DNA from 3 places in the Peribacillus aracenensis genome. Region 2 is predicted to be linked to each of the others. Evidence: riboswitches for the same ligand, from Rfam matches in the RefSeq annotation. Region 2 holds a riboswitch; each other region holds the start of a gene.
What was found. A riboswitch is a leader RNA that binds a small molecule or an ion and turns the genes downstream of it on or off. The one in region 2 is predicted to bind lysine.

Region 1 (10,481 bases), on a different contig from region 2:
GTAGCTCCAGTTATTGTAAGAGTAGCTGTATCTAAACCAGGGTCTACATCAGCTAAGATTAGAGTAAAGGTAGCATTTTCTGGTACTCCTCCAGCAGGTGTAATAATTCCAGTACCTGTTGCAGTAAGCCCAACTACTAATCCAGCTGCATCTAAAACACATGTTGGCTGGTTAAATTCATTGCCTGTAAACGTGAAGCTTTGGTCACCTTCAGCATCTGGTGTTCCGATAGGAGTTGGTCCTAGTGTATCGATGAAGGTAACTTGTATTCTGCTTCCTGAAAGGGTACATTGATCACAAACTAGAGCCGTTAAATCCAATTGTCCTGTTGTTACGCCACCAATAGCGCCTTCTAATACACTAATAGTTGCTTCGCCACTAAAGTCAGCTGCACCTTGGCAGTCGCAGTTCAATGTCGGGAAGAAGGTTGGGCATTGTTGCGGGAATCGTGGTGTTGGGCACACGAACCCTTCTTCTTCAATTGGAATGACAGGACGTGGTCCACAGAACTTAGCCTCGACCTCTAGCTTAACCTCAGCCTCGACTTGAACATCTTTACACATGGTCACATCAAGTACAACCATATCACCAAGCATTTGATTTAATACAACTGTACATTGAACATCGAAAATATTACAGTTGATTTCTGTTCCCTCTGGGAAACATAGGATTACTTCATCCATGAAACTAACAGGTACTACGAAATTACACCCTGGTAGTGGTGCTCCATTGCAAAAGAATTGAACGCGGATATGGACATGGAAGGCAAGGGAGACAATTTGGGCACCTGGAACAGTAGGAATGTTAGCTGGAGTTGCTCCGATAAAATCACAGCTTCGTGTACCAGCTACTTCCGAACAAGTAGCTGTTATAGTGTTGCCCTCATGGCGTGCATCTTCAATTGCTGCAAAACATTCCTCAGGTATTTGAACTTTATTGCGATCACGATTTGTTAGAACAACCCAGTCATATACTTTTGTAACACGAATACATTCAGGTCCGATGGGGTTCGGTACCACTTGTCGGCCCTGAATAGATTTGACGTTCCTTTTTTTCATCAAACATCTTTCCCTTCAGTATCAGGTTTTGAACACATTAACATACTATGGGGATATCTTTTTATGGGTACATTTTTCTTAGAAAATGGGCTAATAAAATTTCGGGATTTATAAATGTATATATAAAATCAAAATTCAAATCATAAAATATTAAAAGAAGATTAGGAGGTGAATAGGAGTTGGCTATTGAATGGCTTGATTTTATTATATTAATATTGGCTACCTTCCGGTTAACTCATTTATTTGTATTTGACGAAATCACTTCATTCATCAGAAAACCTTTCTTGACTGCCACCATCCAAGAAAATGCCTCTGGACAACTGGAGGAAATCATTGAAATAAAAGGATCAGGACTACGTTATTTCATAGGTTCGCTTTTAAGTTGTTATTGGTGTGTAGGGTTTTGGTGTTCCCTCATTACTGTACTTACTTATTATTATTTTCCTGCCGCTTTTCCAATCCTATTGGTCTTTGCTGTTGCGGGAGCTGCCGCCTTTATTGAATCTAAATCATGAAAGTATAATCGTGTAGGGGGGAGAATTTTATGTAATTTGATATTCAGACTAAAATTATATGTTGAACATCATAAAAGTGCTTCATAGACAGATAGGCTAGGTTTTAGATTAAAATCAAACTAAAACCCTGTTGTAGAGTGATAGCAAGTACAAGAGGGGCATTAAATTTTATTATTAAGCATCAGGGAAGCAAACGATTGATTAAAATCCATTCGATACGAATGGATTTTTTTCTTATAATAATAGGAATGGAAGGCGGGCCAGTTTCCATTGAACCTAATAATTTACCTTTTGAGGAAGCCCGCAGCCGTTCCAATTGGGGCACGTACAGCATTGTTTTATCTGAGAAAAGCTAACATTCAGAGTGGTCAAAAGGTTCTTGTCTATGGTGCTTCAGGAAGTGTCGGAAGTTATGCAGTACAATTGCCAAGTTTATCGGAGCAAAAGTTACAGAGGTTTGCAGTACCGCGAATGAATAATTGGTAAAATTAGCCAGGATTGATAAGGTCATATTACACTTCAGAGGATTTTTCCAAAGATGGTGAGACCTGTGACATTATTTTGAAGCGGTAAAGTTTTAAGCAAAGGGAGTGAAAAAATGTTTCCTATATTAGAAACTGAACGGTTGATCTTGAGGGAAATGGTGGAAGATGATGCAGTGGATATATTAAAATGCTTTTCCAATCCAGAGGTATTACGATATTATGGGCAAACTCCATTAACAAATACAGTTCAGGTGAAGCAAATCATTAGGAATTTTTCAAAGAATTTCGATGAAAAACGCGGTATTAAATGGGGAATTGAATTGAAAGGGAAGGATGGCATCATTGGGACAATTGGATTACAAGAATGGTCTCATGAACATAAGAGAGCAGAACTGAGCTATGCACTTTTCCTAAATGAATGGGGAAACGGTTATGCAACAGAAGCTGTCAGTAAGGTGATTTCTTATGGCTTTAAAGAGCTTGACCTAACTCGGATCGGAGCAATTGTTTTTATTGAAAATAAAGCATCCAATAAGTTGTTGACAAATTTAGGGTTCAAAAAAGAAGGGATATTGAGAAATTATATGTACCAAAATGATGTTTCATTTGATACTAATCTATACTCTTTAATAACGGCAAATCCTCAATAAAATAACAAACTATAATGAAAGATTCACAGACATAAGGGGGGATTGTTAACTGTTTTATGGGAAACAAACAAATATATATTTAAAAATTCATTGTTTTCCTGTAAGATATCAATATGTAAAAACCTTGTCGACTTGTCGGCTTACTTAGAAAACGTGAGGAAAACATAAATGATGGAATTCGAAAAAAGTCTTGAAAAAAGTTGGAGCAATCAACAAAATGCAGGTTTAACAGCATATTTAAAGAAAATGAAGGGCGAAGCTAGAGAAAAAGACAGAATCGATTATATGGATTCCTTTGTTTCTGCCACAGGTGGACTCATTGCCATTATCATTATTAGTTTTATATCTGTCTATTTAGGATATCCTATGGCATTAGCTCCTCTTGGGGCGAGCTGCGTTATTGTTTTTGGTGCGCATAAAAGTCTCTTGTCACAACCCCGTAATGTTGTTGGGGGACATATAATCTCTACAACATCAGCCCTTATCATTTGGAGCATTTTTGGTAAGAGCCTATTCATTATTGGTCTGGTACTGGCTATTGTATTAATTATAATGACTTTTACAAAAACCGTTCACCCTCCCGCAGCAGCAAGTGCCCTTGTTTCGATCAATTCTCAAGTTGGTTGGGGATTCCTGATTCCGATTGTAATAGGTACCTTATTATTAGTTTTTGTATCGATGATTTATAATAATTTATTTCAAACAAGACAGTATCCAAAACACTGGTTATGAAAAAAATATTTCATAAACTTTTATAAGTGACTCAATATTAAAAAGAGAGATTCCGATTTTTGACGAAATTTAGTTTCCTAAAAATTATCCATTAATCTCGCGACCATATTTTCGCAGAATGCAAAAAAGCATGTATGCGATTAAATTCATAAAAGGCATTCGGAATTAATTCGTTCCGAATGCCTTTTGTCTAAAAACTGAAGCCAATTTTGAGAAAGGGTGTTTATTTTACATGATGTTTTTTCCATTATGTTCATCAGTTGTGTTATTAGCCTGGTGAAAGTTCGAATGTCAGCGGGCTGGAGTTGCTAATGCTGGCTTTTAAGGAATTGGCTTGACGATTGAATTTTCAGAAAGCAAGATTTCCAATATGCTTGATAGTGGGAAAAATACGATTCACGATTCGCCGGAACGAACGAATTCCGCTATGAGTAATTTTCTATTCACAGTGGGGATTTCATATTTGCCACACCAAGAAAAGGTGTCGGGACTGCAAAGGCAATTGGAATAGTAGAAGGGACAAGAAAAAAGCAGTTTTCTAAATGGTTACGAAAAGTTCCAAAAAGAAGTCAATTAAGAAAGGCTAGTTTTTATACGCAAGTATGTAAGCTGTTAAAATTAACACTTTCTTATTAATTCCTTATCCGGAAAGTTTTTGAACAAACGAGCCTGTATCCACCTTGGAACAGGCTTTAATGTATTTATAGAAAATTAATCACGAGAGATATTACGTTTATAGTCTTTGAAAAAAATCATGCTTGAATCTGCGATTGTCTAGGATTCTTTTTGAAAATCAATTTCGCTTTAAAATGTGAGAACAAATAACAGCCTATAATCACAATGCCACTACCAATTCCTTGTACCCACGTCATTTTTTCACCTAATAATAGAAAGGCTAAAATCGCAGTGAAAATAGGATTGAAATTCAAGAAAATACCTGATGTTGTTGTACCTAATTTTTGTACACCAATGTTCCAAAGTACCATACATGCTACTGTTGAGATAATGCCTGTATATAAAATAGATTGTATGAAAGAAGTATTTATATTAGACACTGCAAAATTAGAAAAATTAAACGGAAGAAGAACTATAAGTCCAAATATACCAGAATATAATGTAGACATCATGGGTGTTGTTGTTATCATTGCCCATTTGCTACAAACGGAATATATTCCCCAAACGCATACAGCAGCCATCATATATAAATCACCTGAATTAAATCGTAATGAAAGGAATAGATCAATATTTCCTTTTGAAAGTACCAGTATTACGCCAATAAGCGAAAGAAACATCGATAACATTTGGAGAATATTAATTCTTTCTTTTAAAAAGAAAAATGAAAAAATAGCAATTGAAATCATGTTTAATGTTGATATTAATCCAACATTAGTGGCGGTAGTTTTCTCTAATGCTGCAAATTGTAATAGATTAAATAGAACCACACCAGTAATTCCCATCAAAAATAAAGGAATGATTGCACTTCGGGGCGGAAATATCTTTCTTTCTTTCCACCATACAATTGGCAAAAGACAACTAATGGCAATGATCCACCGTAAACTCGTCAACGTCATCGGTGAAGCATGACCGACAAGCGATTTTCCTACGACAAAGTTTCCACCCCATAATAAACTTGTTAAAAGTAATAACGAAAAATAATAATATTGCATATATTTTTGCTCCTTTTCATCTTTCACAGTTTAAGTGAAAAAAGATCGAAGCCATTGTGCACAATGACATTTCAATTTTCATAATTAATTACTACTAATTTTAACATTATGGTTCAGTTCTTTATATATTATTTTGTATAATAGAAGAAACTTAAAATATTATTTAAAATAATTAGTGATATACAGAATTAAATTAAGTTTTGCTATTGGGTTGATACCGTTTTTGGAACAATTGTAAAAGGAGTGGCTATAAGTGGAATCTATCGTAAGCAAGGTTCTTGATAATGTTGATATTCAAATTTTAGATTTACTGCAAAAGGATGCACAGATAAGCAATACTGAGCTTGCAAAGCGTGTCAAGTTATCTCCACCAGCTATACATTCAAGGATAAAACGTTTGGAAAATGAAGGATTTATTAATGGGCAAGTAGCAATTTTAAACCAGGAGAAGCTAGGTTTTGATTTATTATGTTTTATTTTTATGAGTACGAATATACATCAAGCTGAAAAACTGGAAGTTTTGGAGAAGGCATTAGCTTCTATGTCGGAAGTATTAGAGTGCCATTGTTTAACAGGTGAGTATGATTATCTTTTAAAAGTGGCTAACAAAGATCGGAAGGAATTAGAAATATTTATTAGAAAGTTAAATAAACTAGGCATAACAAGAATTCAAACTAGCCTAGCTCTCAGAGAAATTAAATATTCAACAGTTTTACCCATATAGAAAAAAAGTCCCGTTCGTAAAAGTCACTTTTACGAGCGGTTTTTGATAGAAAAAGAGAGGGAAAAGTCGTAGAAAGCGACTTCAGGCCATGAGATAAAAGGGGTTGGTAAAAAAACTCGTTAAAAAAATAGCCTTTATAAAAGAGAAAGTAGGCTATTATTCATAATCAAGTTATATAAGTTGATATAAATCCATTTCTAAGTTGAACTATAATAATGTTCGTTCAAAATTTTGAATGTCAAAGCTATAATTACTTTATTTCTTTTGAATTTGTTAAGGAGCCATTATAGATTGAATACTAAGGAACGACTCTGTCTTAATAATTACATATCAACATCACTAGAATTAATAAGCTTATGATCAATCCCCGAAAAATCATTGCTATAGAAAATTCGACATTTACGATTCCTACTGGATACACCATATATTTTTCTTGAAAATGTAAATTCTCCTTTTGCCCTTAATCATATAAAATCATTATATTGCTCAACTAGTTTTAGCACTGAGCCTTGCAGCGATAAAAAAACAGTACACTTCATTCGAAGTTTGCACTGCTTTTTTAAATTTCGCCCGGTTATTATGTTTTTTAATCAGAAAATCGGTATTGAAGACTCGATTAATGAATCATTAAGCTTATTTACTTAACAAAATTGCTTCCGTGTTACTCGGTTGTAGAGCTATTTGTAGTGCTCTTTTTTCTTCATCGTTTAAAGGGACCAATGGTAAGCGGACACCTCCAACATTTAACCCCCGCATATTTAATGCTGATTTTACCGGTGCTGGGCTTGGTGCAGCAAATAATGCTTTCATAATTGGAAGAAGGTCGCGATGAGCAGTGGCAGCAACTTGGACATCCCCATTTTTAAAGCTATTGATCATTTCTTGCATTTCATTGCCAATTATGTGTGAAGCAACCGAAACAATGCCTGTTCCTCCGATGGCTAAAACCGGTAATGTCAATCCATCATCGCCGCTGTACAATGTAAAATCGCTAGTTGTTTTGCTGATGATTTGTGCCATGGCATCTAAGTCACCACTTGCTTCTTTTACTGCCACAATATTGTTGATTTTTGAGAGGCTAACAATCGTCTCAACGGACATGTTCACGACACTTCGTCCTGGGATATTATAAAGCATTACCGGTAATGATGTTGAATGGGCAATAGCACTAAAGTGCTGGAATAGTCCTTCTTGAGACGGCTTGTTATAGTATGGGGTAACGAGCATGATTCCGTCGACTCCTGCTGCCTCTGCTTGTTTTGTTAAGCTGATGGAAGCCTTCGTGTTATTTGAGCCAGTTCCAGCTATGACTGGAACTCTTCCATCAACAACTTCTACAACCATTTTGAATAAATCCACTTTCTCTTCTGCAGTTAATGTAGGAGACTCTCCAGTTGTACCAGCTATTACTAATCCATCAGAACCATTAGTAATTAAATAATTTACTAAAGTTCTCGTAGCATTAAAATCAACCTCATCATTATGATTAAACGGGGTAACCATTGCGGTTAAAACTTGGCCAAAATTCATAACTTCACACCCTTTTGTATAATTTTTATAAAAATTCAGAGGTGGTTAGGGCCATTCAGGAGTAAACGCAAAAAAGCAACAACGAGGATTCGCTGCTGCAGTAGAAACAATATTTATCAAAAAAATGTTTCCGCGCATAAGATAGCCCTCCATATAGTTTCCTATATGACAGTCCTGCATTTATTCAATAGCAGAACCAGCTTCAAGAACATGAGATTCTTTCCGCTTCGGCAAATTCCCCTTTCCACAATAGTCATGGGATCTCATTCTCCTCAAAATGTGTACTAATGGTCTTTGCTCCTCTATCCTCACTTCAAAAAGTATGAAGTAAGAAAATATTTAATTGTCTGTAATATAACAAGGAATCCTCTTTATTGCAAGGACAATTTAGAAAGGATGCCATTAATAACATCAAGCTAATGTTAACCAAACCATAGACAAAATTATCTGTGGTCCGATAAAAACTGGTCAGAACAGTTGCATGAAAGAGGAAAACAAACTGAAGATGTTCGATAGCATTATAGCAGGCAATTTTACCAGCGATTATGTTGCTGAAAATGGAAATAAATCCACAGCCAAACAAGATCAAACGGATTGAACTCTTGGTGCTTTCATTCCTTTCAGGATTGGAACGGGATACGTATAACAGCATACGTATCTCCAAATCCATGAGATGGAATGATAAAAGCCATTAAGATTCGTGGGGATAACTACGTAGTTAAGGGGTAGTTCCCCTTTTACATCAAGCAAAGGTAAATCATTACTACAAGCGAAAAATTATCTTAAGTTTTCCTCCAGAAACAATTTAAGTGAACGGAATGACTATTGGCCATAGGTATTATTTGATTTATTAATATTTAAATTACACTGAACCTATATTTTATTAATAATGTAAAGTTACTATTTTAATTGGAAAACCACATAAAAATTGAAAAATGAGGAGGATATTTTACTTATTGGGAAATACTTACATAATTATAGCGACTAAATGATATATAGGAGGAAAAAGATTTTGAAAGCGAAAAGTAAATTTGCTGCAATGTTGACAGTTGTAACGGTGGGATTAGCAACTTCTTTATCAAATGTACAAGCATTCTCGGAATCTTCAAATTCAGATAATAAACGTAAACCCGAGCTCGTTTTTCCTGTAATCAGTGATGTACATATAGATGATGGATCAACTGCTGATATGAACAAGTTTAGAACAGCAATGGATCAATTAAACAAAGCTGCGCCTGAACAGGATGCTTTTGTTGTCGTTGGGGATTTAACGGACTATGGCTACGCTACTGAATATGATAAGTTCTTCTCCATTTATAATGAGAAGAAACAAGGCGATGTTCAATCCATGTTCACTATGGGAAACCATGACTATTGGAATGGACTTTCAGTAGAAAAAGCACAAGATCGCTTTCTCGAGAAAACAGGAATGGATTCTCTTTACTATCATAAAAAAGTAAATGGATATGATTTTATTACGTTAAGTCCGGAAAATGGTAATACGCATGGTTTATATTCTGTTCATCAAATTAACTGGCTAGGCGAAAAGTTAGCTGCAGCAGAAAAAGAGAATCCGGGCCAACCAATCTTTGTTTTTCTTCATCAACACATTAAAGACACTGTGTATGGAAGTGACTTATGGGGAACTCAGGAAAATAAAGAACTTTTATATGATACATTAAAGAAACATCCACAGGTTATTACATTTTCAGGCCATTCTCATTATCCACTTGAAGACCCTAGAACGATTCATCAAAAAGACTTTACGTCTGTTGGCACGTCTTCTGTAAGTTATTTGGAATTAGAGCCGGGCAAACTTCAAGGGTTTCATCCTGAAGGATATCGGGATATTAGTCAAGGTATGATTGTAGAAGTTTATAATAATGAAGTTGTCCTTAAAAAACGTGATTTTCATAAAGACGATTGGGCAGGAAAACCATGGGTAATCAAACACCCTTCTAAAAAAAATAACTTTACATATACAGACGATCGAGATCAGTTACCACCGGTTTTTGCAGTTAAAGACAAGGCTTCGATTGTAAAAGAAAAATCGACACTAAAAAGTTTGAATATTACATTTCCACAGGCAAAAGATAACATGCTCGTACATTCTTATCACATTACAGCCAAAAATAAGGAAACAGGGGAGTTAGACGTAGACTTCATTGCATTTTCTGAATTCTATATTGATCCTGTTCCAAAGAATTTAGAATTCCCTGTAGCTGGTCTTAAGCCAGGTACGGATTATGAAATTAAGGTACAAGCACTAGATTCATTTAACAATAGCAGTAAAAAGGTGTTACTGGCTGAAGGTCAGACAAAAGCCCTGGAAATGGTCTCAGCTCAAGCTTCCCCTTCTTTAATAACGGTGGGTGAATCGACTACACTCCAAGTAAAGGTGAAGAATTATGGAAATGGTAATGTGAAAGGGAAAATTAAAGTTGATGCACCTGTAGGTTGGAGTGTGGAGCGCAATGAACTTGAATATGAGCTTTCAGGAACGGAAGAAAAAACGTTGCCAATAAAAGCTACACCTAGTAAGGAAAGTTCCGGTTCATCACAATTCACGATTACTGCTTACGAGGACGGCCAAAAAATTGGCTCCAAGAATATAAATGTATTCGTAAACATGTTGCTTGGAGAAAGCTTTGACCAATTAGAGTCTGCATTAAAGCCTGCGGTGAATGAAAACATTCCAAGTTCTATTCTCGGTTGGAGCCATGCAGCTCCTAACGGCTGGTCGGTTACTAATAGCTCAAATATGCCAGCCGGTACAATGGAGTGGCAAGGTTGGAGTTTCACAACAAAGGACTTTTGGATAAAAGCAGAAGACCAAGATCGTAGCAAATTTGAGCTGGGTCAAGGTGTAATAGCTGTAGCGGATCCTGATGAATGGGATGATAACGGTTCACCATCATCAAAAGGATTTTTTGATAGTACATTAACTTCACCTTCTGTAAAAGTTGATGGTGCAAAAGATCTATACTTAGGATTTGCATCCCATTATAAACAAGAAGGAACGCAAACAGCAGAAGTAACTGCTGTCTTTGATAATGGGGAAAAACAACAAGTTCTCGTTTATGACAATAAAGCTGCTTCCGATAATAAAAATGGACATGT
Region 2 (10,481 bases):
AACAATGGTATACTGTCTTTAGTTATTTGAGTAAATTTGAGGAGGAAATATATATGGCTATTGTAAATGCAACTGACCAAACTTTCACAACAGATACTAGCGAAGGTGTTGTTCTTGTAGATTTTTGGGCTCCATGGTGCGGACCTTGTAAAATGATCGCTCCAGTTCTTCAAGAACTTGATACTGAAATTGGCGATACAGCAAAAATCGTAAAAGTGGATGTAGATGAAAACCAAGAAACAGCAGGGAAATTCGGTGTAATGAGCATCCCGACATTAATCGTCCTTAAAGACGGTGAAGTGGTTGATAAGGTTGTTGGTTTCCAACCTAAAGAAGCACTTGCTGAACTTATTGCAAAACACGCGTAATAGTAAGATAGCTAAAAAAAGCTTCAAGTCTGCGGACTTGAAGCTTTTTTCGCTATCTTGATATATAATGATTGTAAAAATGGGAGAACAGGAGGCTGAATGCATGAATCAACAAATAAAGAATAAACTTGCCCTTCTTCCCGATCAACCTGGTTGTTATTTAATGAAGGATCGTCAGGGAACGATCATATATGTAGGCAAAGCGAAGGTGTTGAAAAATCGTGTCCGATCTTATTTTACGGGATCTCATGATGGAAAAACATTTCGGCTCGTGAATGAGATTGAGGATTTCGAATACATCGTCACCTCTTCCAATATCGAGGCTCTTATTTTAGAGCTGAACTTAATCAAAAAACATGACCCAAAATATAATGTCATGCTAAAGGATGATAAGACGTATCCTTTCATCAAGCTGACTGCGGAACGCCACCCGCGTCTAATCATTACGCGAAAAGTCAAAAAAGACAAAGGGAAATATTTCGGTCCTTATCCGAATGCGTTTGCAGCTAACGAAACGAAAAAATTGCTCGACCGCATCTATCCCCTAAGAAAATGCAATACTTTACCAGATCGCGTGTGTCTCTATTATCATCTTGGCCAGTGCCTGGCCCCATGTGTATATGAAGTAGAGGAACAGGAATATAAAAAAATGGTGGATGATATCAACCGGTTCTTGAACGGCGGGCATACTGAAATAAAAAAAGAACTGACTGAAAAAATGCTAGTGGCATCAGAAGAGCTCGATTTCGAGAGGGCCAAGGAGTTCCGTGACAAGATTGCCCACATTGATATTACGATGGAGAAGCAAAAAATGATGACGACCGATTTCGTCGACAGGGATGTATTTGGCTTTGCCTATGATAAAGGATGGATGTGTGTTCAGGTATTTTTTGTCCGGCAGGGTAAATTAATAGAAAGGGATGTTTCACTTTTTCCGGTCTATGATGAACCCGAACAGGAACTACTTACATTCCTAGGTCAGTTTTACGAGATTACGAACCATTTTAAACCAAAGGAAATCTTGCTGCCTGAATCAGTGGATGCCGAAATGGCCGAAGGGCTGCTTGGGGTCAAAACGATTCACCCCAAAAGGGGGGCGAAAAAAGACATGCTTAAATTGGCGAATAAAAATGCCTCCATCGCCCTTCAGGAAAAATTCTCTTTGATTGAAAGGGATGAAGAAAGAACGATCAATGCGGTGGAAAACCTCGGGAACCAACTGGGCATCTACACCCCGCACCGAATTGAAGCTTTCGATAACTCCAATATCCAGGGAAGTGACCCTGTTTCGGCTTTAGTCGTGTTCATTGATGGGAAGCCGGAAAAAAGAGAGTATCGAAAATATAAAATCAAGACGGTCCAGGGACCTGATGATTATGAATCGATGCGTGAAGTGGTCAGAAGAAGGTATTCACGAGTATTGAAAGAAGGGCTGCCGCTACCGGACTTGATCATCATTGATGGCGGAAAGGGACATGTCGAAGCCGTTCGGGATATTCTGGAGAATGAATTGGGCCTTGAGATTCCGCTTTCAGGCCTCATTAAGGATGAAAAGCATAGGACATCGCAATTGATGATCGGAAATCCTCTTGAAATCGTACCTCTTGATTCTCGGAGCCAGGAATTTTACCTATTGCAAAGAATTCAGGATGAAGTGCATCGGTTCGCGATTACTTTTCATCGCCAGCTACGCGGGAAAAATGCGGTTCACTCCCAGCTTGATGATATTCCAGGAGTCGGGGAAAAACGAAGGAAGCAATTATTAAGGCATTTTGGATCATTGAAGAAAATCAAAGAGGCAACAGTCGAGGAAATCATGGAAGCTGGAATGCCAAAAGGGGTAGCCGAGGGAATCGTTAGAAAATTACAAGAATAATCTTGCTACCGATAAATCACTATGCTATGATTAAAAGGAATTTTTAACTAGACAACTTAAAAGTGCTGATAGAGGTGCGGAATTCAAGAGTAAAGACCTGGAGAAGTATGAGCTTCCATGAAAGGTTTTGAAAGGGGATGACGCCGAAGGAAGACAAGACTCATACCTTGTTTTCCTGGTCCGACATTTAATAAATGGCGGATTGTCAGGGTTTATACCCTGGAGAGCTATCTCAGTGTGTTTACAGTATTGGATATGTGATCACAGCAATGAGATATTTCTCATTGCTTTTTTTATTGCCTAAAAAGTAGAGAGGGTGCATGAGGATGGCATTAATCGTTCAAAAATTCGGCGGAACATCCGTCGGTAGCGTAGAAAAAATCAAAAATGTTGCCAATCGGGTAATCGAGGAAGCGGAGAATGGAAATGAGGTAGTCGTCGTTGTTTCAGCCATGGGGAAAACAACGGACCAATTGGTTTCCATGGCCCGTGATATTTCCGGAACCCCGAGCAAAAGGGAAATGGATATGCTATTGACCACTGGGGAACAGGTAACGATTTCCCTGTTAACGATGGCATTGATTGAAGAAGGGCATGAAGCCATTTCGTATACTGGCTGGCAGGCTGGCATGCAAACGGAATCTGTTCATGGGAATGCCCGGATTTTAAACATTGATGCTTCAAGGATCCAAGCTCAGCTTCAACAGAAGAAAATAGTGGTCGTGGCCGGTTTCCAGGGAAACGATGTAAATGGGGAAATCACTACATTGGGAAGAGGCGGTTCCGATACGACGGCGGTTGCCATCGCTGCAGCTCTGAATGCGGATAGATGCGATATTTATACCGATGTAACAGGTGTTTTCACAACGGATCCACGCTACATAAAAGGCGCGCGAAAACTCCAATCCATTTCTTACGATGAAATGCTGGAACTTGCCAACCTAGGGGCGGGCGTCCTCCATCCAAGGGCTGTCGAATATGCAAAAAATTATCAAATTCCGCTTGAAGTCCGTTCAAGCATGGAGAGAGAATCAGGAACGATCATTGAGGAGGAAGCAACTATGGAAGAAAACTTAATTGTACGCGGCATTGCTTTTGAAGACAGTATTACGAGAGTCACAATTTATGGTTTGCCCCAATCACTTGGTGCATTATCCACAATCTTCACGACACTTGCGAAAAACCGGATCAATGTGGACATCATCATTCAAAGCATGACAGCCGAGGATACGACCAATCTATCTTTTTCCACAAAAAGTGAAGATACGGAAGCGGCCTTGATCGTGCTGGAAAATAATAAAGAACGATTGGGATTCGACCGGGTCGAAACGGAGAGCGGGTTGGCCAAAGTGTCCATCGTCGGTTCTGGTATGGTATCCAACCCCGGTGTGGCTGCCGAGATGTTTGAAGTGATGGCCAATACAGGCATCCAGGTGAAAATGGTCAGCACGTCGGAAATTAAAGTTTCGACTGTCGTCAATGAAAAGGAAATGGTGAAGGCGGTTGAATCCCTTCATGAAGCATTTAAACTTGGTCAGCATGCAAATGTGCTAGCTTAAGTGCAGGAGTCCAATAAAAAACAGACTTCCGGTAAAAAGGGTAAGTCTGTTTTAAGGGCTCATTAGATTGGATCTCTGGGATCCCATTGGATGGTGAATATCACTTTTTTTGCGCGGCGTTTGATTTCTTCCGTTGATTCGCTGAGGAATTTTTTTTGCAGTGAAAACTGCTCGGCAAGGAAACCGGCTTCAAGCTGGAAGTGACAATCAGGGTGTAAGTCCAGGCGGCGGCTGATTATTTCACCCGTCAGGGATAATTCCATCTCGTGTTTCGTATACTTCAAGATTTCCAGATTGCCCCATCCGGCGCTTTGGAAAAATTCAATAACTTCCTGATCGCCATTCAATGGGAATTTTCTTGCTAATTGTTTACCTGCCCAATAGAGGATTTGATTAGAGTCTTTTCCGAGAATATCGTCCAATAGAACTTCTCTGATTAATTCGTACCCGAAAGCTGGAACTTTGAATTCTTCAGTTTGAATTTCTTCAGTTTGAATCTCTTCTTCTATCGCAGCAGCAATATTTTTTTTCATAATTTATCGCCTCTTTCTGTAAATCTATTATAAACGTATTTCTTTTGCAAATTATACTGTTTTTTATTTATTTAAATAACAAATGGAAAAAAATGATAAATTATAGCGGGATATTAATAGATTAATTTGTAATTTCTCCAAAATATATACTTGATAGATTAAAAATTGACAATTTAATCCAATAAAATCTATTCTGAAAAAGAGATTTCTTGTATCCGTTTTCTTGACGCACATTGAAGTCAGGAGTAAAATGGACATGTCACATAATTGTAAAGGAAGTATAGAGGAGTTTTTTTGACTCTATACTATATTTTCACGCGGAGATAAAAGGTAGCCACCAGATTATCTTTGCATGATTTTTCACAAATTAAGGGGGGGCACTTAGTGGCAAAGAATCGTGAGTTTGGGAATCGCAGGCTTCATTCACTTCTAGGAGTAATTCCAATTGGTCTATTCCTAATTTTTCATTTATCGGTAAACTTTATGGCAACAAAAGGAGAAGAGACTTTTAATGGGGCAGTTCATTTGATTGAATATACGCCCGTAAAGCTTTTGGTTGAATGGGTAGTCATCTATCTACCAATCCTTTTCCATGCTGTATACGGAATTTATATTGCCTTTACAGCAAAAAACAATTTGGGGAGATTTGGCTTCTTCCGTAACTGGATGTTCATGCTGCAACGCTTGACTGGAATCATAACTTTGATCTTCCTTGTTTGGCACATTTGGGAAACTAGAGTCCAAGCAGCTCTAGGGGCAACAGTTGATTTCGATATGATGGCGGAAATTTTCTCTAATCCATTCATGATCGGGTTCTATATTGTCGGTATTATCTCAGCAATTTTCCACTTTGCTAATGGATTATGGTCATTTGCAGTGAGCTGGGGTCTGACAGTTTCACCAAGATCGCAAAGAATCATGACATACTTTACATTGATCGTTTTCGTTCTTCTTTCTTATATCGGAGTTAGCGCAATTTTCGCTTTCGTATAAGAAGATAGAGTTCATTTATAAGTATTAGGAAAAACATAGCTTGGCTAATGGAAATAAGGGAGTGACAGAATTGGGTAAAGGTAAAATAGTTATCGTTGGTGGAGGTCTAGCTGGATTAATGGCTACGATCAAAGCAGCAGAGCTGGGACAACAGGTTGATTTATTTTCTTTAGTGCCTGTTAAACGCTCTCACTCAGTTTGTGCCCAAGGCGGAATTAACGGGGCAGTAAATACAAAAGGTGAAGGGGATTCTCCATACATCCACTTCGACGATACAGTTTATGGCGGAGATTTCTTGGCTAACCAACCGCCGGTTAAAGCGATGTGCGAAGCAGCACCATCGATCATCCACATGTTTGACCGTATGGGTGTAATGTTCAACCGTACTCCGGAAGGTCTTCTTGATTTCCGTCGTTTCGGTGGTACTCAACATAGCCGTACAGCATTCGCTGGTGCAACAACTGGTCAGCAATTACTTTACGCATTGGACGAGCAGGTTCGCCGTTATGAAGTTGAAGGCCTTGTAACGAAATATGAAGGCTGGGAATTCCTTGGAGCTGTTATCGATGATGAGCAAACAGCACGCGGTATCGTAGCTCAAAACCTGACTTCAATGGAAATCAAATCATTCCCTGGCGACGCAGTCATCATGGCGAGCGGCGGCCCTGGAATCATTTTCGGTAAATCAACTAACTCAATGATCAATACAGGATCAGCAGCATCCATCGTTTATCAACAAGGTGTAAATTATGCAAATGGTGAGTTCATTCAAATTCACCCGACAGCAATCCCTGGAGATGATAAGCTTCGTCTAATGAGTGAATCCGCTCGTGGTGAAGGTGGACGTATCTGGACATATAAAGACGGAAAACCTTGGTATTTCCTTGAAGAAAAATATCCTGCTTATGGTAACCTTGTACCTCGTGATATCGCGACGCGTGAAATCTTCGACGTATGTATGAACATGAAGCTTGGTATTAACGGAGAAAACATGGTTTACCTGGATCTTTCTCATAAAGACCCTAAAGAACTTGATATCAAACTTGGCGGAATCATTGAAATTTACGAGAAATTCATGGGTGAAGATCCTCGTAAAGTTCCAATGAAAATTTTCCCTGCCGTTCACTATTCTATGGGCGGACTTTGGGTGGATTATGACCAAATGACTAACATCAAAGGTTTATTCGCTGCAGGTGAGTGTGATTACTCACAACATGGCGGTAACCGTCTTGGTGCGAACTCACTTCTTTCTGCAATCTATGGTGGTTCAGTCGCTGGACCGAATGCCGTTAAATATATTGAAGGCCTTGATAAAACTTCAGAATCCATTCCTTCTTCATTGTATGAAGGGTACGAAAAACAAGAACAGGAGAAATGGAATGAAGTCATGTCTCTTGATGGTAATGAAAACGCGTATGTTCTACACAAAGAACTTGGTGAGTGGATGACACAGCATGTTACTGTAGTTCGTTACAATGACAAGCTGAAAGAAACGGATAACAAGATTCTTGAGCTGATGGAACGTTACAAGAAAATTAACATCAACGACACGGCAAAATGGAGCAACCAAGGAGCTGCCTTCACTAGACAGCTTCAAAACATGATGCAATTAGCTCGTGTAATCACAATTGGTGCTTTAAACCGTGACGAAAGCCGCGGAGCTCATTACAAACCTGATTTCCCAGAACGTAATGATGATAAATTCATGAAAACTACAATGGCGACATTCAAAGGCTTAAATCAAGCACCTGAATTCCATTACGAAGATATTGATGTATCACTTATCGCACCGCGTAAACGTGACTACACAACGAAACACTAAAGAGGGGGAGCAAAAAAATGGTTGAAACTAAATCTGAGACTAAAACAGTCCGTTTTATAATCACTCGTCAAGATACACCGGATTCAGCTCCTTATGATGAGGAATTCGAATTAGCGTACCGCCCGAATATGAACGTAATTTCCGCTCTAATGGAAATTCGTCGTAATCCAGTAACTGTACAAGGCAAGCACACTACAGCAATCGCATGGGACATGAACTGTCTTGAAGAGGTATGTGGTGCTTGTTCAATGGTTATCAATGGTAAACCAAGACAATCATGTACAGCTCTTATCGATCAATTGGAGCAGCCAGTTCGTCTAGCTCCAATGCGTACATTCCCTGTTGTTCGTGACCTGCAAGTCGATCGCAGCCGTATGTTCGACTCATTGAAAAAGGTAAAAGCATGGATTCCTATCGATGGAACGTACAATCTTGGACCAGGACCTCGTATGCCAGAAAAGAAACGCCAATGGGCTTACGAGTTATCTAAATGTATGACTTGCGGTGTTTGTTTGGAAGCTTGTCCGAACGTAAACAGCAATTCAGACTTCATTGGGCCACAACCATTATCGCAAGTTCGTTTATTCAATGCACATCCAACAGGTGCAATGAACAAAGCTGAACGTTTAAATACGATCATGGGTGATGGAGGGCTTGCAAACTGCGGTAACTCGCAAAACTGTGTGCAGTCTTGTCCGAAAGGCATTCCATTGACGACTTCAATTGCCGCGTTGAACCGTGATACTACGATCCAACAATTCCGTAACTTCTTCGGCAGTGATGAAGTTTAATAAGTAACATGAAAGAACCTGTATCATATGATATGGGTTCTTTTTTTTATTGTTTGACGCACGTTGACTTGGTTGGTAATCGATTGCAATATAAACGATTGATAACTGGGATTAAAGTGTAAATGCGGCCCAAGCCAACGGTGAAGGATTTGATTAATGAAGTGAGCTTGATAAAATTAATCTGCTTCAATAGAAAATCCTTTTCATTATCGTTGTTTTCTTATAAAATGAGTGAATAGTCATTCAATTCAGAAAGGGTGTGCACAAATTGGGCAGAATATCATATATCGATAATATAACGGAGTGGATCAATGATTTTTCTTTTAAACATGAGATTAAGGTCCGCTTTTCGGAAACTGATATGTTTGGGCACTTGAATAACACGATTCCTTTTACTTATTTTGAGGAAGCTCGGATTGAGTATTTCAACAGTATGGGGTTCATGAAGGATTGGACCTCGGCTGAATGCGGTGAGATGCCGGTTGTTGCAAATTTACAGTGTGATTACCTGAAGCAGGTGTTTTTCAATGATCATTTGACAATCCATGTGAAAGCTGACCATATCGGAAATTCTTCAGTGGAGTTACATTATATGGGAGCTAAACAAGATGGTTCAATTTGTTTAACGGGCAGGGGGACGATTGTACAAGTCTCAAAGGCCACCGGAAAGCCCGTACCTTGGACGGAAGAGATGAAACGATCGATGTGGCATACAGAGCTGAACAATCCTAAAAATATTTCCATTTAGACAAGTAAAAGAGTCACTCCATTGCCCCAGCCGACATACTATATCTTGACTAAATAGACACCCACTCCGGGTTTTATGCTGGTGAAGGCAAGGAGGGTAACATTACTTGAAGGAGAACGAATTCACTCATAAGCCACTACTCACCAAAAGAGAAAAAGAAGTATTTGAGTTACTAGTACAAGACAAAACAACAAAAGAAATCGCAGGTGAATTGTTTATTAGCGAAAAAACAGTTCGAAACCATATTTCGAATGCGATGCAGAAGCTTGGAGTTAAAGGACGTTCGCAGGCAGTCATAGAACTCCTTCGTATGGGAGAACTTAAGCTTTAATGTGTTAACTCTTAATACGTAAGCCTTATAAATAATTTCTCTCCCGTTTATTGGCAGCATATAAGGAAGGGCAAAGCAACCTGGTTGTTTTGACTTCTTTGGATGCTGCTTATTTTTATGTATGGGGTTTCATAATGCTTCCAGGCAATCAATCTTGAAAATCATTTCACTTTCATCCAAAATGGTAGTATGATAAGTTTCATGAAGTGGGGAGCTGTGTGTATGGATGAAGAGAAGCAGGCGGCAAATGTAGCCGATATCGAGAGGGAATTGCGCTATGTATCGACGTGGCTTAAACAAAGGGGAAGAGAAATTCTCCATGATTATAAAATTACCATTCCTCAATTCGTGGCTTTGCAATGGCTTTTTGAATCAGGCGACATGACGATTGGCGAATTGTCCACAAAGATGTTTCTCGCCTTCAGCACAACGACGGATCTGATTGACCGCATGGAGAAACATCAGCTTGTTCAGCGTGTCAGGGATGAAAAGGACCGGCGTGTGGTTCGAATTCACCTTCTTGAAGAAGGTGAACGGATTATCGAAGAAGTCATTAATAAACGGCAGCAGTACTTGAGTGGCGTGTTAGTCAATTTTAACGAATCTGACATCAGGTCCCTCAAAGGGATTCTAGCAAAACTACATCTAGAAATGAAAGAAAAATGAGGCGAGTTTTTTGAAACAACCGATAGGCATCATTGATTCAGGGGTAGGCGGCTTGACAGTAGCTAAAGAAGTCATGCGTCAGCTTCCAAATGAAAATATAATTTACTTAGGTGATACAGCAAGATGCCCTTATGGGCCGAGGACTAAAAAAGATGTCCAGACCTTCACATGGCAGATGACGAGGTTCTTGATGAAGAAGGATATAAAAATGCTGATCATCGCTTGCAATACGGCGACTGCAGCTGTATTGGATGAGATCAGGGCAATACTTCCGATTCCTGTGTTGGGTGTCATTCATCCAGGGGCAAGGGCGGCATTGAAAGTTTCTGATTCCTTGCATATTGGCGTAATTGGTACGGAAGGCACGGTAAAAAGCAAAGCTTATGACGACGCGCTTGCTTCCATCAATTCCGATGTGAAAGTAGATAGTTTAGCATGCCCGAAATTTGTCCCGATCGTGGAAAGCGGGGAGTTTCAAGGGGGTATCGTCAATAGGGTCGTGGCACAAACCTTGAACCCGTTGAAGAAAACGAAGATCGACACATTGATCCTTGGCTGTACTCATTATCCACTGCTGGGGCCTGTAATCTCTTCCTATATGGGGGACGAAGTGCAAGTCATTTCCTCTGGTGAAGAGACGGCCCGTGAAGCAAGTGTCATTTTGGATTACTATAAATTAATCAATAAAAGCAAGCTCCGTCCAGTTCATCGCTTTTACACGACTGGTTCAAGAGATATGTTTGGTTCCATCGCGTCGAGCTGGCTCGGTATTCATGTCAATGACATCGAAACAA
Region 3 (10,481 bases), on a different contig from region 2:
ATGAATAAGGTGTAGAAAGCGGTGAGAAGGTATGGAAGTCAAACCAAATGAAACTAAACTCATATCTCCATTTTTTGTTTTTTTCCTCATGCCCGGCATGCAGATTGGGGTAGGGATATTGGGGTTTGAACGGGTCATAGCGAAAGAGGCTGGTCAAGACGCATGGTTATCTGTACTCATATCAGGGTTGATCATAAATGTTCTGCTTTGGATGTGTTTCAAGCTTTTAGGCAGGAGTCCCCAAACCTTTGATTTGGTCGCCATCCACAAGGATTTGTTCGGTAAATGGGTCGGAAATGCTTTCAATGTTTTATTCATCCTCTACTTTATAATGATTTCCGTCATTCTTATCAGGACTTATTTAGAAGTCATTCAGGTTTGGATGTTCCCTGGTGTCAATATCCTGATGCTAATAACCATCATTCTTATTCTCGTCTATAGTTTTGTGGAGGGAGGGTTCAGGGTCATCACCGGTTTTTGCATAATCGGGCTTATTATCGGATCGCCATTATTCCTTTTGAATTATTTCCCATTGAAGTACGCCCACTTTGAAAATTTGGGTCCTTTTCTTGATCATTCCTTTTTGGAAATCATGAAGGCCTGTAAGAAAATGACCCTGAATTACCTTGGTTTTGAATTACTCCTCATTTATTACCCTTTCATTAAAAACCGTGAAAAATCTCAAAAATGGGCCCATTTAGGGGTGGTGTTTACTATGGCGATATATTTAGTATCCATCATTGTTTCATTAGCCTACTATCATCAAGATCAACTGAAAGATGTAATATGGGCTACTTTGACGTTATGGAAAATTGTAGACCTTCCATTCATTGAAAGGTTCGAATACATAGGGATTTCCGTTTGGCTGTTCATGGTGCTGCCGAATGTTTGCATAGGGGTTTGGGCAGCGAGCAGGACAGCTAAAAGAGTATTTGGACTAAGGCAAAGAAAGATGTTGGTCTTCATTCTGCTGATCATTTTAGTTTCCTGCATTTTCTTGGATAACCGCTATAGAATCGATAAGTTTAACACGATAAGTTCGGAAATTGGTTTTTATATCGTTTATTTGTATCTTCCTCTCTTATTCATATGGCAGTCGATTGTCTATAAAGTCAGGGGGCATAAATCGTGAAGATCCGACTTATCCTGATAATATTGGCAGGTTTCCTGATGACGGCTTGCGGCGTGGAAAAACAAATATTAGAAGATATTTTAATTGCTGAAGTCGTAGGTTATGATGAGGCCGAAGGCAAAAAAATCAAAGGTACGGTCGTTGTCAGCGTGCCTCAGTCTGGGGAGCAAGCAAATCTAGGTAAAGAAGTATATGAAGCGGTCTCCCATGATATAAAGGCAACCCGCCAGCAGAAAAATGCAAAAACGCCATTCCCGATTGTCGGTGGTAGACTGACGGTCATTCTCTACGGTGAAAAATTGGCAGCAAGTGGATTGAATGATTATGTCGATACATATAGGCGTGACCCCATGGTGGGAAGGAACTTGTATTTAGCGGTCGTTCATGGCAAAGCGGAGGATGTAGTTAAAATGGAGCCGAAGTTGATTAAAACTCCAGGGGTTCAAGTGAAAGAGCTGATCGAACAGAATATAAAGACTAATTTGCCTAATGTGGATCTTCACAGGTATTTATATGCATGTCATGGTAAAGGAATCGACCCGGTCTTGCCCTTATTGGAAACGGCAGGGGACCAAATACGGGTAAAAGGGATCGCCTTGTTTAAAAAGGATCGTTATATTGGCAAATATATTCCTTATGAGGACGGATTTTTATTTAAAGTCCTTACTGAAAACTTTAAGATGGGGAGTTATGAAATTAAGTGGAAGGAAAATGTTTTTACAGATATCAATAACGTGGAGTCACGTGTCCATTATCATATTTCGAATGCAAATCAAGACCCTAAGGTCAGGATTGAAGTGAAATTAAAAGCGGGTCTGCTGGAGGTCCAAGGCTATGACTTGGGCAAAGCGGTCGACCTGAATAAAATAGAGGCCAGGGCCGAGCATGTCATTGGAAAGAAATTAAATGAGATGGTAACCATGTTTCAGGAGAACAATATCGATCCGATTGCAATCGGTAATCATGCTAAAAGTAAAACAAGAAATTTCAATCAGGAACATTGGGAGAAGGCATATCCTTATATTCCAATCGAGGTAGATCTGGATATTGAAATGATTCAAACGGGAATAGCTGAATAAAAGGAGAATATTCTGAAGTTTTTCCCTTTATAATAGGGGTATTGGTGTAATGATCATATCAATGCGGCCAAAGAGGGGGAAAGACATGGACAAAGCATGGTGGAAAGAGGCAGTTGTGTATCAAGTGTATCCAAGGAGTTTTATGGATAGTGATGGAGATGGAATAGGGGATATAAACGGTATCTTGATGAAACTCGATTATTTACAAGAGCTGGGTGTGAACGTGATATGGCTATCCCCTGTTTATCAATCTCCCAATGATGACAATGGGTACGATATCAGTGATTATAAATCGATCATGACTGAATTCGGGACCATGGCTGATTTCGATAGGTTGTTGAAGGCGGTTCATGAACGTGGAATGAAGATCATGATGGACCTGGTGATCAACCATTCTTCTGATGAACATCCGTGGTTCAAGGAATCCCGATCCTCAAAAGATAATCCGAAGCGCGATTATTATATTTGGAAACCTGGAAGGAATGGAAAAGAACCGAATAATTGGGAGTCCATTTTTAAAGGTTCAGCATGGGAATATGATGAAGGAACCGATGAATATTATTTGCATTTATTCAGCAGGAAACAACCGGATTTAAACTGGGAGAATCCTAAGCTCCGTGAAGAAATCTATAGCATCATGACTTGGTGGCTGGATAAGGGTGTCGATGGCTTTCGGATGGATGTCATCAATTTCCTTTCAAAAGATCAAAGCTATTCAGATGGAGCCGTTCATCATGAGAAACAGTATGGCGATGGAAGCCCCTTTTTCCTGAACGGCCCGCGCATACATGAGTTTTTGCAGGAAATCAATCAACGGGCACTTTCTGGACATGACGTGATCACGGTTGGGGAGATGCCAGGCGTCACACCGGAGGAGGCGCAATTGTTCACAGGTAAAGATCGTGGTGAGCTACATATGGTCTTTCAATTCGAACATATGGATTTGGGGAGCGGGCCGGCAGGGAAATGGAGTAATGATAAGTGGAAGCTTACCGATTTAAAGCGAATTCTCTCCAAGTGGCAGACTGGTCTGGAGGGGGATGGCTGGAACAGTTTATACTGGAACAACCATGATCAGCCACGGATTGTCTCAAGGTTTGGTGATGATGGAAAGTATCGGATTGAAAGCGCAAAGATGCTTGCAGCTTGCCTTCATATGCTTCAAGGGACACCCTATATATATCAAGGGGAAGAGCTGGTCATGACCAATGTTGCATTTGAGGGAATCGATGATTACCGGGATATCGAAACATTGAATTCATATGAAGAACTCGTCGATTCGCATGGATGGTCAAAAGAGCGGATGATGTCAGCCATCCACGCCCGAAGCAGGGATAATGCGAGGACACCGATTCAGTGGAATGACTCCCGGAACGCAGGATTCACGAAAGGGACGCCATGGATTAAGGTTAATCCCAATTTTCCAGAGATTAATGCAGAAAAAGCCTATAATGATCCGAATTCCATTTTTCATTTTTATAAAAAGCTTATTCAATTACGCAAGAAACATGAAATCGTCGTTTATGGCCGTTTTGAACTGCTATGGCCGGATGATGTACGAATATTTGCCTACACGAGATCGTTTGAAGAAGAAAAGCTGCTGGTGCTATGTAACTTTAAAGAAGAGGAGGCCTCCTATACTTTGCCTGAAGAGCTGCATGCATATTCAGCCACAAGGCTGATAGGCAATTATGATCAGGAAGAAGAAGGAATCTCCAGCAAACCTCTGCGTCCATATGAATGCCGTGTTTATCATTTGATATGAAAAAAGGACCTGTTCTCCTTAGAACAGGTCCTTTGCGCATTATTTTGATTTAAGGTCACATTCCTCCAGGGGAATGATTTTCGTTTTATGCTTGATTTTATAGCCGAGCCAAAGGGCGAAAAATAAAATTAAGCCAATGTAGGAAACAAACATTGAATTCCAGTCGATCCCATCGCTGCTGAAAGCTTGATAGCCTTGTCCGATGATAATGATAAGGCAAAGGACAAGTGCGAATATAGGCCCGAATGGGAAGCCTTTTGCCCGGAATGGTAAAGCATTCATATCAAGGCCTTGAGCTGCGTAAGCTTTGCGGAACCGATAATGGGCAATCGCGATCCCAACCCAGGTGACGAATCCTGCCATGCCTGAAGCGTTCAATAACCAGATATAAACGACGCCATCACCGAAAAATGAAGCTAAGAATGCAACGCAGCCTACTAATGAAGTCACGATAAGTGCATTCACGGGTACTCCCCTTTTATCTAACTTGCCTAGGAATTTCGGTGCTTTCCCATCACGTGCCAAGTCCCATAGCATACGGGTTGAAGCGTACATGCCAGAGTTACCGGCAGAGAGTACGGATGATAGAATGATCGCGTTCATGATGGATGCAGCAAATGCAAGGCCTGCCCGTTCAAATACAAGCGTGAATGGACTTACGGCAACATCTTCACTCAATAAACGTGAATCGGTAAACGGAATGATCATGCCAATTACAAAAATGGCAAGGATATAGAATAAGATGATGCGCCAGAAAACGGATCTGATCGCTTTTGGGATATTTTTTTCTGGATCCTCACTTTCACCTGCAGTCACTCCAAGCAATTCCGTTCCTTGGAATGAAAAGCCGGCAGCCATGAATACGCCTAGGATCGTGAAGAACCCACCGTTAAAGGGACCTTCACCCATTGTGAAATTTGAAAATCCAATTGGGTCTTTCCCACCCATGATCCCGAGAATGATCAGAACACCCGTGATCAAGAAAATGACGACTGTCACGACTTTGATCATGGCAAACCAGAATTCTGCCTCCCCGAAACCTTTTACTGACATGTAATTGATAAGAAACATAGTGATTAATGCAATGGCACTCCAGATAATTGAAGGGCTATCCGGGAACCAGAACTTCATAATTAAGACAACGGCTGCCAATTCAGCGGCAATGGTGATTGCCCAGTTATACCAGTAGTTCCAACCAATCGCAAAACCGAAAGACGGATCGACGAATTTGGATGCATAGACACGGAATGAACCGGCCACTGGCATGAACGCTGCCATTTCTGCAAGACTTGTCATTAAATAATAAACCATGATGCCGATGACTGCGTATGCCACCAAGGCACCGCCGGGACCGGCTGAATGAATGGCACCGCCACTTGCTAAAAATAAACCTGTTCCAATCGTTCCACCTAATGAAATCATCATTAAATGACGCGCTTTCAGGCTCCTTTTCAGTTCAGTAGGGCTTGATGCTGATTGTGAATTTGACAATTGATGTTACACTCCTTTTTATTGGAAGGGAACGAAAAATAAAAAACAGCAGTCGAAAAAGATCGACGGCTGTTTATAATAAACCCGTTTATCCTTCCGAAGATAGCTCCCCACGCTTTTTTGAAAAAGCGTGACAGTGGTGTTCCTGTTCGGTAACACCGCCAGCAAGAATATACATGGAATATACCCTTACTTCGGCAATTTATCCTTTCAAACGGAGTCTTGAATTTTCCAGAATCTCGTCCGTTTTACTTTTATAAGCTGCAGCCTCTAACTCATCGGTAAATGAGGAAGTATTCAATTTTCTAAAATCGTTGCGCCAGCTTGTAAGTGACGTCAGACGATAGTTCTCATGAAATTCATGCAATCGCTAATAGATTGCTAGTAATTGAGTAAACTTTACTATATCAAAATTATAAAATAATCTCATGAATATCGCAATGATTATTTTATGTGGTTATTTTTTCCTAGTTAATGAATGATGGCGGCAAGGAAGAATTCAAATGGCGATATACCAAAATAAAGCATGGAGATCATTAAACGGTCCTTCTTTTTATAAGGGCATAGTCCAGTTTTACATGTTTGACCAGCTCAGGATTCTCAAATAGGTCCACCGCCATTTTCCCAATCCATTCCAACGGCAAGGAAATGGTCGTGATGTCGAGCATTTCACCCAGGCTATCATTATTGAAACCGAGAATGGCCACATCCTCCGGGACCCTTATACCTGATTTCTTAGCGGTAAGAATGAAGCCAGCGGCCGTGTCATCATTCGTGATGATGATGGCTTCAGGTTTATCCATCATCGAATTCCATTCCTGAAACAATTGTTCACCGTCTTTGATGTGATAACTGCCTTCAAACAGCCATTCCTTATTGTTTACCAGTTGATGTTTACTCATGATATCGGTAAAGGCTTTTGTACGATGGGAACTATTTCTGCTCTTTTTACGGCCGAGGCTGTATCCGATTTTCTTATATCCTTTAGCAATCACGTACTCAAGGGCACAGGAGAAAGCTGCATAATGATCAATGCTGATGGATGAGAATTCAGCCTGGGCCGTATCTTCACATAAAATGATCGGTCCGTATTTTTGATATTCCAAAAGGATTTTCATTTCCGAAATCCTTGAACAAACGATAATGCCATCGAGCTGCTTCATTTGCAGCATATTAAAAGCCTCGATTTCCTTCTCTCTGTCATAGTTTGTTTGAAAGATGACGATATGACAGCCGATTGCATTTGCCTGTTTAGTGATTCCGTTAACGATTGCCCCGTAATATGGGTGATTGTTGAAGGGGATGATGATGCCGATAAGATTGGTTTTACCTTTTGAAAGATGAATGGCATTTATGTTTCTCGTATAATTCAAACGATCGATGGCTTCCAAGACGCTCTTTCTTTTATCTGGGCTTACATATGGATGATCATTCAATACACGGGACACTGTTGAGACAGATACACCGGCACATTGAGCTATTTCTTTAATATTTGTCATGGTATCACCGTTTTTTCTTTTTTTATATTGTACAGTATGAAACCCATTTCAGGGCAAGAGAACAGTGTGGGGCTGCTGAAGATTTCTTCAAATAAGGTCTTGTTCTGGTATGGGTTTCATCCTTTAAGATTGTTTTAAGTCTTAGAGGAGGAGGAGACCATGATGTTCCAAACCTTAATCACCCTTTTTGTGCTTTGCGGAATCGAATTGGGATTTGCGTACTTGGCAATTTCCTTGAAGAAATGAGTGGCAATGCACATGGAATGCGTAAAATCCTCGTTTACTCGTGAATTTTGGCACTTTACTCGTAAAATCAGCGCATTTACCCGTGAATTTCACAGCGTTCCGAAAAAGCCCCCATAGTTTATATTCACCATTAGAACCCCACAATATAAATATAACTTCAGAGTTCGTTTCATGTACGGCATGACCGACTGTAAGGAAATGACCGACTGTAAGGAAGCTACCCAGTGGAGTTTCCTTACAGTTTTTTCCGTGTGTGAAAGTTATTGTCCTTTTTGAAATGTTTGAAAAAATAGTTGCACTTTTTTTGTATATTTGTGTATAGTATGAAATAAGTTGTATAGGGTAAACTTTTTAGCGTTTGCGACAATGTAAAAATTTTTACACTTATTTTTGCACATGGCAAACTATTTTAGAAAGAGGAAAAAGGGAGGGAGTATGGATGGGTTTTCTGAAATCCATTGGGAGCGTGATTGCTGCATTGCTGATTTTAACGGGGTGTGGCAATGATGCGGTTGAAAGTGATAAAGGCAATGGTAAGCTGAATATCGTTACGACAACGGGAATGATTGGAGATTTGGTTGAGAATATCGGCGGTAAACATGTCGAGGTCACCAGTTTAATGGGTCCGGGAGTCGACCCCCATCTATATAAAGCGACACAGGGTGATGTTAAGACACTGGATTCGGCTGATATGATTTTTTATAACGGTGTGCATCTTGAAGGGAAAATGACGGATATATTTGAAATGATGAGCAAGGATAAACCGACGATTGCCGTAACGGAGGGCTTCAAGGAGAACCAACTTCGCAAAGTGAGTGCATCGGAACATGATCCCCACGTATGGTTTGATGTAAAGCTTTGGATCGTTGCGGCGGAGGCAGTGGAGAAAGAATTGATTGCCAATGATCCGGATCATGGAGCAGATTTTCGCGAAAATTATGAAGAGTACGTTCTGCAATTGGAAGAACTTGATAAATATGTTCAAGACGAAATTAATAAAATACCAAAAGATCAGCGGGTGCTCGTTACAGCACATGATGCTTTTGGGTACTACGGTCAGTCATACGGCCTGGACGTAAGAGGGCTCCAAGGGATCAATACATTATCGGAATATGGATCAAAAGATGTGACGGATATGCGGAACTATCTTGTGAAGAACAAAATTAAAGCGATTTTCATTGAGTCAAGCGTACCAAGGAAGGCCATCGAGGCTGTCATTCAAGGTGCAGGTAAGCAGGGTCACAAAGTGGAAATCGGCGGTGAATTATTCTCGGATGCCATGGGTGAAAAAGGGACGGAAGAAGGAACGTATATCGGAATGGTCCGTCATAATACCGATACAATCGTCCGTGCTTTGAAATAAGGGGGAGAAACTATGAATCTAGCAGCTTTGAAGGTCGAGAATTTAACGATTGCTTATCACAAGAAGCCTGTTATCGAAGATGTCTCATTTGAGGTGCCGGAAGGGAATTTAATCGGGATCATTGGCCCCAATGGAGCAGGGAAGTCCACATTGATAAAGGGGATACTCGAATTGATCCCCAAAATATCAGGGCAAATCACAATAAGAGGTTCTACTTATAAATCGGTGAGGAAGAGTATCGGCTATGTACCACAACGGGAGTCAGTGGATTGGGATTTTCCGACCAACGCACTCGATGTCGTGATGATGGGCAGATATGGTCATCTCGGATGGTTGAAGCGACCAGGTAAGTCCGAAAGGCAGAAGGGAATGGAGTGCCTGGAAAAGGTAGGGATGTCTGAATATGCTAACCGCCAGATCAGTCAGCTATCAGGTGGACAGCAGCAACGGATATTCCTGGCCCGTGCATTGGCACAGGAAGCGGATATTTATTTTATGGATGAACCGTTCGTAGGGGTGGATGCCGCAACAGAGAAAGCAATCATACAATTGCTGGTGGAATTGAAGGAAAAAGGCAAAACCGTTCTAGTTGTGCACCATGATCTATCGACCGTGAAGGAATATTTCGACTGGACGATGTTATTGAATAAAAAGGTGATGAAAATAGGTCCGACGGAGGAAGTATTCATTCCAGAACACTTACAGGCAACATATGGAGGCCGCTTAGCGATACTATCAGACACGAAATCCGGCCTTTTATTAAAATGAGGTGTACATGATGAATATACTGGATATTATTACCGTTCCAAATACAAGGTGGATATTGCTTGGCACGATGTTCCTCGGATTAAGCAGCGGGGTCATCGGCAACTTTGCCTACCTCAGAAAGCAGTCTTTGCTTGGCGATACGCTCGCACATGCAGCGTTACCCGGTATCTGTGTCGCCTTCATTTTAACTGGAGTGAAATCCACTTCTTATTTTCTAATAGGTGCGGCCCTGGCTGGCTTAGTGGCTGTCCTCTTGATCAGTGTGCTTACGAGATACAGTAAGATCAAGCAGGATGCGGCCTTGGGAATCGTCTTATCCTCCTTCTTTGGCTTCGGAATTGTCATGCTTACACAGATTCAGCAGAGTGAGTATGGAAACCAGAGTGGATTGGATACCTTTTTATTCGGGCAGACGGCGTCAATGGTCATGTCCGATGTATATATGATGATGACGGTTTCCTTTATTCTCATTTTCACTTGTACCGTATTTTTTAAAGAATTCAAATTACTGTCCTTCGACCCTGGGTTTGCTAAGGGGATGGGATTGCCGGTTGTTTTTCTGGATTATTTCATCATGATGCTGATCGTGGCAGCTGTGGTGATCGGTATCCAGGCTGTAGGTGTCGTATTGATGGCATCTTTACTGATCACGCCTGCGGTTTCTGCGAGGTATTGGACCGAGCGGCTTCATATCATGGTCATCCTGTCTGGCATATTCGGAATGTTGAGCGGTGTGTCTGGAACGTTGATCAGTACATCGGTCAATAATTTGCCAACAGGACCGTTAATTGTCTTATCCGCGACGGTATGGTTTTTCTTTTCCATGCTTTTTGCACCTAAACGAGGAGTGCTTTCATCTATATGGAGAAGGGGATCGACGAAAAAGAAATATTCTCTCGAACAGAATAGAAGGAAAGGGAGCCACTCATCATGAATGATTTTTGGATTATTTTAATCGGAGCATTGGTGGCGGGTGCTTGCAGTGTATTGGGATGTTTTTTGATAGTCAGGAAAATGACGTTGATTGGGGATGCCATCAGTCATTCCGTTTTGCCTGGAATCGTATTGGCATTTTTAATAACCGGGACTCGTGACTCTGTTCCGATGCTGATAGGTGCAGCTGCGCTCGGCTTGCTCA

Region 1: it holds a riboswitch for lysine, as region 2 does, so the genes downstream of both, dapA (4-hydroxy-tetrahydrodipicolinate synthase) here and N0M92_RS08715 (aspartate kinase) in region 2, are expected to answer to the same signal.
Region 3: it holds a riboswitch for lysine, as region 2 does, so the genes downstream of both, N0M92_RS11110 (amino acid permease) here and N0M92_RS08715 (aspartate kinase) in region 2, are expected to answer to the same signal.

Annotation. Positions count from the first base shown of each region.
Region 1 covers NZ_JANZMJ010000049.1:617-11,097, reverse strand. Annotated here, with positions in the region: gene N0M92_RS27485 (BMQ_0737 family morphogenetic spore coat protein) at 1-1,019, opposite strand, end outside; gene N0M92_RS27480 (DUF1360 domain-containing protein) at 1,238-1,573, shown strand; partial or broken gene N0M92_RS27475 (NAD(P)-dependent alcohol dehydrogenase) at 1,825-2,140, shown strand; gene N0M92_RS27470 (GNAT family N-acetyltransferase) at 2,172-2,708, shown strand; gene N0M92_RS27465 (HPP family protein) at 2,877-3,440, shown strand; partial or broken gene N0M92_RS29570 (DNA alkylation repair protein) at 3,720-4,017, shown strand; gene N0M92_RS27460 (DMT family transporter) at 4,193-5,107, opposite strand; gene N0M92_RS27455 (Lrp/AsnC family transcriptional regulator) at 5,361-5,831, shown strand; gene dapA (4-hydroxy-tetrahydrodipicolinate synthase) at 6,465-7,361, opposite strand; lysine riboswitch at 7,496-7,674, opposite strand; gene N0M92_RS27440 (metallophosphoesterase) at 8,374-10,481, shown strand, end outside.
Region 2 covers NZ_JANZMJ010000006.1:103,890-114,370, reverse strand. Annotated here, with positions in the region: gene trxA (thioredoxin) at 54-368, shown strand; gene uvrC (excinuclease ABC subunit UvrC) at 472-2,244, shown strand; lysine riboswitch at 2,306-2,482, shown strand; gene N0M92_RS08715 (aspartate kinase) at 2,571-3,803, shown strand; gene N0M92_RS08710 (YslB family protein) at 3,866-4,336, opposite strand; gene N0M92_RS08705 (succinate dehydrogenase cytochrome b558 subunit) at 4,721-5,329, shown strand; gene sdhA (succinate dehydrogenase flavoprotein subunit) at 5,400-7,151, shown strand; gene sdhB (succinate dehydrogenase iron-sulfur subunit) at 7,169-7,942, shown strand; gene N0M92_RS08690 (acyl-CoA thioesterase) at 8,211-8,690, shown strand; gene N0M92_RS08685 (helix-turn-helix domain-containing protein) at 8,797-9,021, shown strand; gene N0M92_RS08680 (MarR family winged helix-turn-helix transcriptional regulator) at 9,244-9,687, shown strand; gene racE (glutamate racemase) at 9,698-10,481, shown strand, end outside.
Region 3 covers NZ_JANZMJ010000008.1:179,382-189,862, reverse strand. Annotated here, with positions in the region: partial or broken gene N0M92_RS11130 (spore germination protein) at 1-8, shown strand, start outside; gene N0M92_RS11125 (GerAB/ArcD/ProY family transporter) at 32-1,132, shown strand; gene N0M92_RS11120 (Ger(x)C family spore germination protein) at 1,129-2,211, shown strand; gene N0M92_RS11115 (glycoside hydrolase family 13 protein) at 2,297-3,976, shown strand; gene N0M92_RS11110 (amino acid permease) at 4,016-5,467, opposite strand; lysine riboswitch at 5,563-5,748, opposite strand; gene N0M92_RS11105 (LacI family DNA-binding transcriptional regulator) at 6,004-6,966, opposite strand; gene N0M92_RS11100 (metal ABC transporter solute-binding protein, Zn/Mn family) at 7,652-8,575, shown strand; gene N0M92_RS11095 (metal ABC transporter ATP-binding protein) at 8,588-9,343, shown strand; gene N0M92_RS11090 (metal ABC transporter permease) at 9,351-10,277, shown strand; gene N0M92_RS11085 (metal ABC transporter permease) at 10,274-10,481, shown strand, end outside.